One region of the Rhizobium sp. Leaf321 genome, then DNA from elsewhere that is predicted to be linked to it. Evidence: riboswitches for the same ligand, from Rfam matches in the RefSeq annotation. Region 1 holds a riboswitch; the other holds the start of a gene.

What was found. A riboswitch is a leader RNA that binds a small molecule or an ion and turns the genes downstream of it on or off. The one in region 1 is predicted to bind thiamine pyrophosphate.
Region 2: another riboswitch for thiamine pyrophosphate. It lies ahead of ASF70_RS05410 (ABC transporter permease); the one in region 1 lies ahead of thiB (thiamine ABC transporter substrate binding subunit).

The regions. Positions count from the first base shown of each region.
Region 1 is NZ_LMOF01000008.1:102,361-109,284, reverse strand. It holds gene ASF70_RS17550 (ABC-F family ATP-binding cassette domain-containing protein) at 1-599, shown strand, start outside; gene ASF70_RS17545 (response regulator) at 768-1,241, shown strand; TPP riboswitch at 1,409-1,516, shown strand; gene thiB (thiamine ABC transporter substrate binding subunit) at 1,559-2,581, shown strand; gene thiP (thiamine/thiamine pyrophosphate ABC transporter permease ThiP) at 2,597-4,219, shown strand; gene ASF70_RS17530 (ATP-binding cassette domain-containing protein) at 4,212-4,886, shown strand; gene ASF70_RS17525 (M48 family metalloprotease) at 5,178-6,614, shown strand; gene ASF70_RS17520 (RNA polymerase factor sigma-32) at 6,722-6,924, opposite strand, start outside.
Region 2 is NZ_LMOF01000005.1:374,756-381,679, reverse strand. It holds gene thiD (bifunctional hydroxymethylpyrimidine kinase/phosphomethylpyrimidine kinase) at 1-584, opposite strand, end outside; gene thiE (thiamine phosphate synthase) at 581-1,240, opposite strand; gene ASF70_RS05420 (hydroxyethylthiazole kinase) at 1,230-1,970, opposite strand; gene ASF70_RS05415 (ABC transporter substrate-binding protein) at 1,970-2,914, opposite strand; gene ASF70_RS05410 (ABC transporter permease) at 2,931-3,695, opposite strand; TPP riboswitch at 3,829-3,931, opposite strand; gene ASF70_RS05405 (DUF2934 domain-containing protein) at 4,092-4,337, shown strand; gene ASF70_RS23535 (EAL domain-containing protein) at 4,443-6,924, opposite strand, start outside.

The DNA.
Region 1 (6,924 bases):
GTGGCGAACGCGCAAGGCTGATGCTGGCCCGCATGCTGGCAAAGCCGTCGAACCTTCTGATCCTCGACGAACCGACCAACGACCTCGACATCGAGACGCTGGACCTCTTGCAGGAAATCGTCGCGGGCTATGCCGGCACCGTCATTCTCGTCAGCCATGACCGCGACTTTCTCGACCGGACCGTGACTTCGACGATCGCCCCGACAGACCCGGATGCGCCTGATGGCCGCTGGATCGAATATGCCGGCGGCTATACCGACATGCTGCAGCAGCGCAAAGGCATGGCCGACGAAAAGCGCCGCGCCGATAAGGCGGAAAAGGCGAAGACGGACAGCACTGCTCCGGCTGCCACCAAGTCAAAGGGCAAGCTCTCCTTCAAGCAGAAGTTCGCGCTGGAAAACCTCCCCAAGGAAATGGCCAAGGCGCAGGACGAGATCGCTACATCCGAACGCAAGATGGCCGATCCCAAACTCTTCGCCAAAGACCCGTCGGCGTTTTCAAAGCTTGCCGCAGAGACGGCAAAACTACGCGATCGTGTCGCCAAAATGGAAGAAGAATGGCTGGAGCTTGAGATGCTCCGAGAACAGATTGAAGGATAGTTAAAGAATTCCTATACTTAACAAATAAATATCCACCGTTTTATTTGTCGCGAGCCGGAACAAACATTCCCCGGTGACGTTCGGCATCCATCAAGTGGTCGAAATGCGTAGTGCGGTATGAATGCCGACATGCCGACCAGATGGAAACAAAACGGTTAGGAATGTCCAATGCTGACTAATGTGATGCGTCGTCGGCTGGCGAGTGATGCAATGGAACAGCGCGTTCTGATCGTCGAGGACGAATTCCTGATCGCGCTTGATGTTGCCGAGACTGTCGAGAGCATGGGTCTCAAGGTTGCAGGCTTTGCCAGCGCCCGCAAGCACGCCCTGTCGCTCGGTGCATACGCCGATATCGCGCTGGTCGACGTCAATCTCTCCGACGGCCGGACCGGTCCGGAAATCGGACGCGAACTCGCTGCCGAATACGGCCTGACGGTCATCTTCATGACGGCCAATCCGGAAGACGTGAAAGACGGCGTCGAGGGATCGCTCGGCGTTCTGACCAAGCCTGTCATGCCGCATGTGGTAGAGCAGACAATCGACTATGCCATCGCCAACCGTCTTGGCGGCATGGCGATCGTGCCGCGTGACCTCAAGATATTCCGCAACGACTCCCAGTCAGGCTACGCGCTCAACGCCTGAACCTTGTTGTCAAAGAACTACTAGCAAGAAAGCCGTCCGGCACGCCGGGCGGCTTTCTTGCTATCGAGACTGCTATCGCACGATGCCTTTCGGTCCTTTGGCCCTGAACGCAAGACGGCAGGGTTCGACACCACTTGCCAGACAATTCCTTCACCGTTACATCTACTCCCGCTCTAACGGGGTGCTGCGCGGTAACGTGCGGCTGAGAGGCTTTCAGCCAACCCGCGGAACCTGATCCGGCTAACACCGGCGGAGGGATTAGACGGCTCACGCTCAGCGCCTATTCCCCTTGTAGATTGATTTTGAAGGAGGCGTTGATGCGCAAACTCTTGCTATCGCTCACCGTGGCTGCGGCCACCATCATCCTGACGCCGGCCGCAAGGGCCGAGGACAAGGTGCTGACTATCTACACCTATGAAAGCTTCACCGCCGACTGGGGCCCCGGCCCCAAGGTGAAGGCGGCTTTCGAAAAGACCTGCGCCTGCAAGGTCGAATTCGTGGCTGTCGCCGATGGCGTCGCACTTTTGACCCGGCTGAAGCTGGAGGGTGAGACGACCAAGGCCGATATCGCGCTCGGGCTCGACACCAACCTGATTTCGGAGGCGAAGGCCACCGGCCTGTTCGAACCGCATGGACTGCAGGCATCGTCCGGCGACGGCGGCATCAGCGTTCCCGGCAATTACGCGGACGATACGTTCCTGCCCTATGACTACGGCCATTTCGCCGTCGTCTACGACACGAAGACCATCAAGAACCCGCCGAGGAGCCTGAAGGAACTGGTGGAAGGCGATCCGTCGCAGAAGATCGCGATCGAAGATCCGCGCACCTCGACACCGGGCCTCGGCCTGCTGTTGTGGATGAAATCCGTCTATGGCGACAAGGCGCCGGAAGCCTGGGCAAAGCTGAAGGGCCGCATCCTGACCGTCACACCCGGCTGGTCGGAAGCCTATGGCCTGTTTACCAAGGGCGAAGTGCCGATGGTGCTCTCCTATACGACCTCGCCCGCCTATCACATGGTGGAAGAGAACGAGAACCGTTACCAGGCGGCCGCGTTTTCCGAGGGCCATTACGTGCAGATCGAAGTGGCCGGCATGCTGAAGGGCGCCCGTGACAAGGATCTCGCCCGTGACTTCCTCAAATTCATGGTGTCGCAGGGTTTTCAGGACGTGATCCCCACTACCAACTGGATGATGCCGGTGACGAAGACGTCGCAACCGCTGCCCGACGCTTTCGGCAAGCTGGTCATGCCGGAAAAGACATTCCTGATGGGATCCGACGAAGTCGCGAAGAACCGCCAGGCATGGATCGACGAATGGCTGAACGCCATGAGCATGAACTGATCGGCTGAACCGGGCATGCTGCTGACCGCTGCCGAGCGAAGACGGGGGATTTCCGGAGGGGTGCTGAGCCTCGTCGCGATCGCGCTTTTCGTCGGCATCGCGGTCTCGGCCCTGCTGCTCTGGGATGCCCCTGATACGCAGGGGCGATTGTTCACGGCCTATACCGGCCGGATCCTGCAGTTCACGCTGTGGCAGGCGGCGCTCTCGACCCTGTTCTCCGTATGCCTGGCGCTTCCCGTCGCACTTGCTTTGGCAAGACGGCCCCGTTTCATCGGTCGGGTCTGGATCGTGCGGCTGATGGCGCTGCCGATGGGCCTGCCGGTTCTGATCGGTGCGCTGGGTCTGATCGGCATCTGGGGTCGCCAGGGTGCCGTCAATGGCCTCCTATCGACATTGGGGCTGGAGCAGCCGATCAGCATTTACGGGCTGACCGGCATTCTTCTGGCTCATGTCTTCTTCAACCTGCCGCTGGCCGCCCGGTTGTTTCTCGTGGCGCTTGAGCGGCAGCCGGCGGAATACTGGCTTCTCTCGTCCAGCCTCGGCATGAAGCCCCTGTCGATCTTCCGTTTCATCGAAGCGCCGGCCCTGATCCGGGTCGTGCCGGGGATTGCCGGGCTGATCTTCATGCTCTGCGCCACCAGTTTCACGCTGGTCCTCATTCTGGGCGGTGGGCCGGCGGCAACGACACTGGAAGTGGCGATCTACCAGTCGCTGCGCTTCGATTTCGATCCGCCGCGTGCCATCGGACTGGCCGTGCTGCAGATTGCGGTGACGGGCCTGATCCTTGCCGCACTCGCGTTTTTCCCCGCCCCCGACGGCACGCATATCACTGCCGGCCGCGCCACCCGCCGCTTCGATGGACGAACATGGGGCGCAAGGCTGTGGGACGGCTCAACCATCCTTGCAGCAACCCTGTTCCTCATCCTGCCGCTCGCCTCGATCTTCCTTGCCGGCATCAAGGCCGATCTCTGGCGGCTGGCGTCCAGCCCCGCATTCCTCAACGCCGCCTATACAAGCCTGTCGATCGCGCTCTTGTCCGGGCTGCTGGCCGTCAGCGTCGCATTGGCGATCATCCATGCGCGCATTGCCATAAGGGATCTCCGTCATCCCGGCATCCCGGCGCGCGGGCTGGCGGCGATGCTGGGTGCGACGTCGTCGCTGGTGCTGCTGGTGCCGCCGGTCGTGATCGGGACAGGCTGGTTCCTGCTGCTTCGCCCGTTCGGAGATGTCTCGCGTTTTGCCCCCGCACTGGTCGCGGCCATCAACATGCTGATGGCCCTGCCCTTCGTGATGCGGGTGCTGGAACCGGCGATCGAGGATCATCGGCGGCAGACGGCACGCCTGGCCGCGAGCCTCGGCGTAACAGGCTTCTCGAGGCTGCGGCGGATCGACCTGCCCTTCCTGATCGGCCCAATCCTTACGGCACTGTCGTTTGCCATGGCGCTCTCGCTCGGCGATCTCGGTGCTGTGGCCCTGTTCGGATCCTCGGAACTGACGACCCTGCCCTGGCTCGTCTACAGCAGACTATCCAGCTACCGAACCAACGACGCCGACGGGCTTGCCCTGCTTTTAGGCATGATATGTCTAGCGCTGACGATCCTCGGAAGTCTGAGCCGCCGAAAGGGATACGATGGCTGACAGCATCCGCCTGGAAAAGATCGCGCTGCAACTCGGCACCAAACGGTTCAGCTTCGATATTGCCATGACCGACGGCGCGATTACCGCCGTGACCGGGCCGTCTGGTTCGGGGAAATCGACCCTCTTGAACCTGATCGCGGGCTTCGAGATACCGGAGTCCGGCCGCATCCTGATTGCCGGCGAGGACGTGACCCACGCCCATCCCTCAAAGCGGCCGATCTCGCTGGTGTTCCAGGACAACAATCTGTTCGCTCACCTCGATCTCGTCACCAATATCGGCCTCGGTGTCGATCCGTCGCTGAAGCTTTCGCGTGAGGACAGGGCGAGAATATCGCAATCACTCGAACGTGTCGGGCTTTCAGGCTTCGAGACACGCAAACCGGGAACGCTGTCCGGCGGCGAGAGGCAACGCGCTGCCTTCGCGCGGGTGCTGGTGAGAAAGAGGCCCGTTTTGCTGATGGACGAGCCGTTTGCGGCGCTTGATCCCGAACTCAGGGCTTCGATGGCATCGCTGCTTCTGGACCTGCACCGCGAAACCGGCAATACGGTGGTGATCGTCAGCCACGACCGCGCCGAGGTTCAAAAGCTTGCCGATGTGGTGGTCGCCGTCGACGATGGCACGATCGTGAACTCCGCCGCAAACACGGCTATTCCTTACGCCCGCTAGAGGCCAGTCGACGGAGCGTCGTCACGAATAGAGACAGGCGAAAACCAACGTTATCGCAGTGCCACAATTTGGTCTTGCGGCGATGTCATCGCCTTGGTTTATCAGAAGTCAATTGCAAACGCGCCGGCTGAACCTATCTCTTTTATCTGTGCATGCGATGCGAAAATCGGTACGAAGCGAAGGTGAACAGGACTGACGGTGCAGAAGACACGGATCAAAACACGCGAGGACGCGACACCCGGCAGGACCGGGCAGACCAGCGCACCGCGCCGTTGGAGACGCTTTGCCGTCGTGTTGCTCGCAGGTGCAGCACTCGCAGGCTGTCAGTCCGTGTTCGACCAGGCCTATACGCCGAACGTTTCTCCATCAGACTCGCCTCAGATCGTCGACGAAGTTCAAAAGAACGATCCGCGGGCGCAGATGGGTGCACGCGAGCATCCCCGAATCGTTGCAAGCTATGGCGGCGAATATCGTGACGCAAAGACCGAACGGCTGGTTGCTCGGATTGCCGGTGCGCTGACCGCTGTTTCGGAAAATCCGACGCAATCCTTCCGCATCACTATCCTCAATTCCCCGGCGATCAATGCCTTCGCCCTGCCCGGTGGCTATCTCTACGTCACGCGTGGACTGCTGGCGCTCGCCAACGACGCTTCGGAAGTTGCGGCCGTGCTGTCGCACGAGATGGGACACGTCACCGCCAACCACGGCATCGAACGCCAGCGGCGCGAGGAAGCTGAAGTAATCGCCAGCCGGGTGGTCGCCGAGGTGCTGTCCAGTGACATCGCCGGCAAGCAGGCGCTTGCCCGCGGAAAGCTGAGACTTGCGGCGTTCTCCCGCCAGCAGGAACTGCAGGCGGACGTGATCGGTGTGCGGATGCTGGGCGAAGCTGGCTACGACCCTTACGCCGCTGCGCGCTTCCTCGATTCGATGGCGGCCTATGCGCGCTACTCGGCGGTTGATCCCGACAGCGACCAGAGCCTGGACTTCCTGTCCAGCCACCCGAATTCCGCCCAGCGCGTCGATCTGGCCCGCCGGCATGCCCGCAATTTCGGCCAGGAAGGCGTCGGCGACAAGGGTCGCGACTATTTCCTCGCCGGCATCGACGGTCTTCTCTATGGCGACAGCCCCCAGGAGGGTTATGTCCGCGGCCAGACCTTCCTGCACGGGGGCCTTGGAATACGCTTCGACGTTCCGCCGGACTTCCGCATCGACAACAAGGTCGAAGCCGTGTTGGCGACGGGACCAGGCGAGACCGCGATCCGTTTCGACGGCGTCGCCGCTGGCGACACCAGCAGCTTGCCCAACTATCTGACCAGCGGCTGGGTGGCCGGGCTTCAGCCGGAAACCGTGCGCGAGACGACCGTCAACGGCCTGCCGGCGGCAACAGCACGTGCATCCGCCGAACGCTGGGATTTCGATGTGACCGTGATCAAGGTCAATGATCAGATCTTCCGGTTCCTGACGGCAGTACCGAAGGGCAGTCCGGCGCTGGACACCACCGCACAGATCTTGCGCAACAGTTTCCGCCGCATGACCCCTACGGAAATCGCGTCGCTGAAGCCGCTCCGCGTCCGCGTCGTGAGCGTCGGGCCACAGGATACGATGGCATCGCTCTCAAGCCGGATGATGGGCACCGACCGCAAGCTGGACCTGTTCAAGCTGATCAACGCCATTCCGGTCGGCGCGACATTGTCACCGGGCCAAAAGGTCAAAATCATTTCCGAATGAGGCTTGTATAAAAGCTTCAAAGCGCGAAGGCCGTTTCAAGGGCCTGCGCGCTTTAAAGCATCGTATCGAGATGTCGCGACCGCCAGAGCGGCGCGGGCACAGTGTGTTTAGGACACAAGCGCCATCTGCGGATTTGCGGTGACGAGTGCCGACTTCAGCTTCTCGATCGCGCGGCTTTCGATCTGCCGCACACGCTCCTTGGAAATTCCGAGCTTGGCACCCAGCGCTTCCAGCGTCGCACCGTCATCCGTCAGCCTGCGGGCGCGGATGATCATCTTTTCGCGGTCGTTGAGCTTGGTGAGGGCACCCT
Region 2 (6,924 bases), on a different contig from region 1:
TCCGTCACGCTCGACTGATCGAACAGGAGATCGATGCTGTCGCGGCCGCACCCGTGACCGCCCTTCATCAGCACGGCACGGGCTCCGGCGTTGAGGATGATCTCCGCCTGACGGGTCATGTCGGACCGGGTTTCGGCGACCGGCATGCCGGTCAGCAGTGCAGCTTCCGGCAGGTTCGGCGTCACGATCGTCGCTTTCGGCACGAGGCTGGCGATGAGGGCGGAGATCGCATCTTCGCGCAGCAGCCGATCGCCCGAGGTCGCGACCATGACGGGATCGAGGACGACGGGACCGCTAAAGTGTGTCAGCCCCCCGGCAACCGCGTGGATTGTTTCGCAGCGGGACACCATGCCGATCTTGATCGCATGGACCTCAATATCGGCGAGCACGGCGCGCATCTGCTCTCGGATCATCGTCGCCGAGATGTCTTCGACGGCGCTCACGCCCCGCGTGTTCTGGGCGGTCACGGCGGTGATGACGCTGGTCGCGAACACACCGTGTGCGGAAAATGTCTTGATATCGGCCTGAATGCCGGCGCCTCCGCCACTGTCGGAACCGGCGATTGTCATGGCAACGGATGTCATCGTTTCACCTCGCTCAGAGCATCATCCACCCGGCGCCGAAAACTGCGGCAGGCGTCTGCAGGGTCCGGTGCGCGGAAGATTGCCGAAATGACCGTGACACCGTCGGCCCTCGCGTCGATGACGCTCCGCACCTGCTCCAGCCCGATGCCCGCGATCGCGCCGACCGGGAGGGTCGGATCCAATTGTCGCAATCGTTCGCGCAGATCCCGAAAACCGTCGAGGCCGACCGGTGGATCGGGGTTCTGTTTCGACAAGGTCTCGAATACCCCGCCGATACAGGCGTAGCTCGCCTGCGCCCGGCCGGCGCGTTCCGCATCGGCACGTGTCTTGACGGTGAGGCCGATGATGGCGTCGGGGCCGAGCAGCCGGCGTGCGGTCCCGGCATCCATGTCGTCAGCACCCAGATGCACGCCGTCGGCGCCTGAAGCGAGCGCCACATCGACACGATCGTTGATCACAAGCGGCACGCCGGTGCCATCAAGGGCCGCCTTGATGCTTTTGGCCATGGCGATCATCTGCCGGGTGGAGCCGTTCTTGTCGCGGTACTGGATCAGCGTCGCGCCATTTCGGGCGGCGATCGCGGCGAGGTCCACGAGATCGCCGATATCGGAAAGACCCGCATCGACGATCGGGTTCAGTCGGAAATCAAATCTCATGGTCGATCCTTCCGTGCAGACTGAGCTCTTCGGCCGTGAGCGATGACAGCGCATCCAGGAAGGCAACGGCGAAACTACCGGGGCCGCGCGCGTGCCCGGCGGCCTGTTCGGCGGCGACGCCGGTCGTCGCTAGTGCCGCAGCCGCCGCAGCCATGGCTTCCGGTTCGACGGCCAGATACGCTGCGATGATGCCACCTGACAGGCAACCGGTCCCGGTAACATCCGCCATCCATCGGTGGCCGTTACGAACAGTGCCGGTTCGCGCGCCATCCGTCAGGCGATCGTGAGCGCCGGTCTCGATTTTCAGTGTTTCGCCAATGCCTCCGAACAGCGCCATCTCCGCGCTGTTGCCACGCAGCACTGTTGGGCGGCGGGCGATCAATGTCTTTGCAAACTCCAGCCGCACGGGGGAATAGTCGCTATGCACGGGATCGAGGACCCAGGGTTTTCCGGCCTCTGTGGCGACTTCGACTGCCAGTTCGATGACCTTGCGGCGGTCTGTATCCAGCGTGCCGAGATTGACGACGAGGACATCAGCCTTCGAGACGAAGCCGACGATTTCGTCCGGGGAGGAGGTCATCGAGGGGATGGCGCCGATTGCAGTGATGCCGTCAGCAACGAATTTCTGCACCACCGTGTTCATCAGGCAATGGACGCGTGGGCGCCGGGCCCGCACACGTGCCAGGAGATCGCCGGCCTGTTGCGTCGTCGGGGAATTGTTCATTGTCATCACCGGATTTCGATCGCTAGATCTTCGACCGGCGGCGCCTGCGGAATGAGGCCGCTCGCGGCCATGAACTCACCAAAGCGCTGGTAGCGACCCCGATCCAGCGCTGCAGGCCGTTTGGCGAAACGCGGCAGCGTGTCGGTGAACGCCTGACGATTGAGCGGGTCGTCGAGGTTGGGATAGGCCTTGGTGAACAGCTTCCAGGAATCATCGGGGTGATTGGTCAGGAAGATTGCAGCCTTCTCGACGGCTTCGAGAAAGCGGGGCAGGCGAGGATCTGTCGCCAGCACGTCGCGCGTGATGAAGATCAGCTCGTCGTAAACGGGAACGCCGTGTTCTTCCGGAAAGAAGGAACGGGCCTCGTGCCCTTCGATCCGCATCTGCGTCAGTTCGAAGTTTCTGAAGCCGCCGAGCGTGGCGTCGACCTTGCCGCCGATCAGCGATGGCGAGAGGGCGAAATTGACGTTGATCAGTTCGACCTCGGTAAGCCCAATGCCTTCGCCCTCGAGCATGCGCTTCAGCATCGCGTCTTCGAAACCCGTGACGGAAAAGCCGACCTTCTTGCCGCGCAGATCCTTGAGGCTCTTGATCGGGCCATCGGCGAGAACCGTCACCGTATTCAAGGGCGTTTCGACGAGGGTACCGATCCGCTTGAGCGGCAGGCCGACTGCACGATCGAGATAGAGGTTCGGTTGGTAGTGGATGCCGATATCGGCCTGGCCGGCGGCAACGAGGCGAGGCACCGTCGATGGGTCGGCGGGAGGCACCAGCTCGACATCGAGGCCGGCGGCTTCGAAATAGCCGTTTTCGGCGGCAATCACGAGCGGCGCATGGTCCGGGTTCACAAACCATTCGAGCATGACGGTGAGTTTTTCTGCCGCCTGGCTAGCGGACGCAATCATGCTCACGGATAGGGAAATGGCAAAGGCCAGAAGCATGCGTTTCATGGGTGGTCGTCTCTCCTCACGATGATAACTGTGTCTGTTGTTCGGTCTCGATTGCCCAATGGGGGCGTCCCTTTACGAGACGGTCGAAACCCAGGCGCAGCGCGACGCTGGTCAGGGCCAGGATGGTCATGGCTGCGAAAACGGTGTCGGTCTGCATCCGGGCGTTCGCCTGAACCATGACGAAGCCGAGCCCGGCTGAAGCCCCGACCCATTCGCCGATCACGGCACCCAGCGGCGCGAGCGGCACGGCGACGCGCAGACCGGACACGAGCGCCGGCAGCGCAAGCGGTGTTCTGAGCCTCACAAGGATCTGCCAGGGCGTCGCTCTTGTCAGCGCGGCGGCTTCCAGAATCGCTGGTTCCGTCCGCCTCAGGCCATCTGCGAAGGCGGAGGCGACCGGGAAGAAGATGACGAGCGTCGTCATCATCACTTTCGACGCCATGCCGAAACCGAGCCAGAGCACCAGGATGGGTGCCAGCACGAAGACCGGAAAGGTCTGCAGGATAAGGATGATCGGCCAGGCAAGCCTGCCGGCCCGCGGGAATGCCACAACGAGAAACGCAACCGCCGCACCGAAAATGCTGCCTGCGATGAGACCTGCAAGGATTTCGCTCAGGGTGACGAGCGTGTGGTGGGCGAGGAAGCTGCTCTGACGCACCAATGCCTGCACCACCGCGAGCGGTGACGGCAAAAGATAGCGTGGCGGCGAAAAGACCTGAACGGCTATCTGCCAGCCTACCAGCAGCAGAAAAAGCCCGAGGGCTGCAAACCGGGACTGCATGTCAGCGACGCGGGTTGAAACCGTCGAACCGCATTCGTCCTATTCGGGTATTTCTCGAGAGCGTAAGCATGGCTGATCTCCTGACCTTGACATCATGGAGATCCAGGCGAGCGGAGAATAAGAAAGAGGTGCGGTATTGCGCCGTTTCCGTTCCTACGCCGGTATGACCCGGATCAGGTTCAAGGGTCCGGCTCACCGCCATCTCAGCACCGTTCGATGCTCCCCTCGGAATGACGCTAAGGTTGGACAAAGAAACGGCCTTTGTCAATCGCTTGCGATCGCTGTCCGGCAGAGCCTGCGCGGCGAGCTGACAAAAATTTTATTCTATGTCATCCGCCTCCCGGAAACCCGGGGCCCGTCCGCTGGTTATGTCTTCGCAACTTAGGAGGAGCAACCATGACCGATAGAGAACAGGAACAGCGCGAACGGGCCTACAGACTGTGGGAGGAAGAAGGCCGTCCTGAAGGGTCCCATGACGATCACTGGAAGCGTTCCGAGCATCCAGCCGACATGTCGGATCAGGAAAGCGACGATGTGACCAAGGTCAACCAGCAGGCTGATGCGGCGTTTGGTGGAGAGAACGATGCAGCGGCCGACGATGCCGCCACAATCCGGCCTCCGTCGTCAGTCGCGCCGGACTGACGACGACCGCGGTAGTCTGGATAGGTATCAGACCTGCCCTGCATGAAAGGGGTTGGCACAACACCTCGAAATATCGGCTGCCGATAGTTCGGCCGTCGACACACTTCAGCCGTCACAAAACCCGTTCGTCCGGTCCACTTTATGCGTCGTCGGGCGATCGAGAACCTGACCGAAACACACGACGGCCACCCGTTTTCCGGTGGCTTTCGCCAGATACATATAGTCGTCAGCGCGTTTGACATAGGTTTGCGGCGTGTCTTCGGCCTTTAGGAACGTAACGCCGACCGCGGCACCCGTGAATGTCACCTGGCCATCGATGGGGATCGGCTTGAACACCCTTTCCATCGTTTCCTGAATATGGGTCTGCATATCGCCCGCAAACTTGCGATCCATGTCGAGAAGAATAGCAAACTCGTCTCCTCCGACCCTGGCGATGAAATCCGTCGCTCGGAAACTTTCGCGAAGTCTCGCCGAGATCGTTCGCAGGACTTCGTCGCCTGCGGAATGCCCCAGACTGTCGTTGACGATCTTGAAGCCGTTGAGATCGATGTAGGCGATGGCGAGCTTTCTGTCATTGAGCAGGTTGCGGGCAACCTCTCCGGCAACAACCTCATCGAAACAGGCTCGGTTTGGGAGACCTGACAGGGCATCGGTCTGCGCGGAGGTTTTCAGAGCGCTTTCTATAGCGCGCTGCTGCCTGACGCGGGCAGACACATCGACAATGACCTCCACATCGAATGAAACGCCATCGACGATCGTGCGTTGCGCAGAAATCAGGGTTGGGATGATCGTACCATCCGAATGAGCAATCTCAACATCTTCGAGCTCGTAGGCGCCGTCCTCGCGCAATAGCCGGTGACGTCTGTCGCGGGCGGGATTGTCGATCGCGGCACCCTCGGAAATCAGCTTCTTTCCGTTGATCTCGTCCCATTTCAGGCCGGTGAGCTTCAGATAGGCATCGTTGACTTTGACGTAGCTCGAGGTTTTCGTGTCGCTCGTCGTGATGGCCATGGCAATGGGCGCGGACTCAAACATCCTCATCAGCATTGAGATCAAGTGTTGCGTCGGCAGGACATCAGCCTGGTCCGGATCATGCCAGACATGAGGAGCCTTCACGGATACTTTCCCGTCCAGCGGGACCTCCGTGGGCACGATCTCGGTGATGGTGCCGTACCATTTCGCGATCTTGCCGGTCGCATCGCGATGAGGCTTTGCCCGACTGACCATCCATCGCCAGCTGTCGTCGTGCAGACGCATGCGAAACCTGGTTTCGAATGGGTCGCCGGATGGCAGCCATCCAAGCCATTCCCGCCGAACCCGCAAACTGTCGTCCGGATGCATCCGACCGTACCAGTCCGCGATCCGGTCACGCATCCTGGACATCGTCGGGTCTGGCGTTGGCCCCATGAAATTGACAATGCCTTCGGCATCGCTCGACCAGGGAATGTTCGGGCTGAGTTCGATCGACCATCGTGCGTGGTCTTCCGTCTCGGTCAGCGCCTTTTCCATCGACTTGTGACCGGTAACATCGATCGCCGTGACCGAAATGCCGATCGGCTCGCCCGCGTCGTCATCGACCCGCTGGTTCACCACGAGGAGAATGTTCTCACTTCCGGGCGGACGATATTCGTCCACAATCAAAGGCTCGCCCGCAAGGACTCGCTGAAGATCTTTGGTGACCCGGCGCGCCTCTCGTGCCGGCATGAAACTGTGAACGGTGAGCCCGATCATCTGCTCGGGCGTTAATCCCAGCATTGCAGCGAACCGATTGTTTACACTGACATGGCGCAAGTCTGAATCGAGAAAGCAGAGACCGACCGGTGCCGCCTCATAGAGCGTTTCCAGTTGATGGACCCGCTGGAACAGCGAGCCGGTTCCGCGGCGTTCCGTGAGTGGCTTCTGCTTGCTGACAGCGAGATGCCGTTCTGTCGCATCACCGTCGACAGGTCTGCCAAACAGCCACCCCTGTCCAACGTCGCAACCAAGGCGCTTCAGCATTTCTGCCTGTTCTTCGGTTTCAACGCCTTCGGCAACAACCGTCATGCCAAGGCTTTGCCCCAGCCCAATGACCGAGGCGACGATTTTCCGGCTGCCGCTGTCATGCTGCATAGAGCGCACGAAGCTTGTGTCGATCTTCAGTTTGTCGAAGGGGAACGCGTGAAGCCGCGTCAGGCTGGCAAAGCCGGTCCCGAAGTCGTCGAGGGAGATGCCCATTCCGGCAGACTTGAGCGATGCTATGTTTTCCCTGACGACTGTATCGTCATCGAGCAGTGCGCTTTCCGTCATTTCGATATGGATCCGGTTCATCGGAAACCCGGTGTCCGAGATTATCGAAGCCAGAAAGTGGAAGAGGTCTGGGTCCTGAAACTGCGTCGGCGACAGGTTGATCGCGAGGACAAAGCCTCCCCTCCAGCTTGCAGCTTTGCGACAGGCATCCTGGACGATCTTTTGCGTCAAAGCGCCAATCAGATTGCTGGTTTCGGCGAACGGAATGAAATCTGAAGGTGCGATGGCACCTGCTTCAGAATCGGTCCAACGCGCAAGAACCTCAAAGCCGATGATCGCACCGCTCTGCAGATCGACAAGC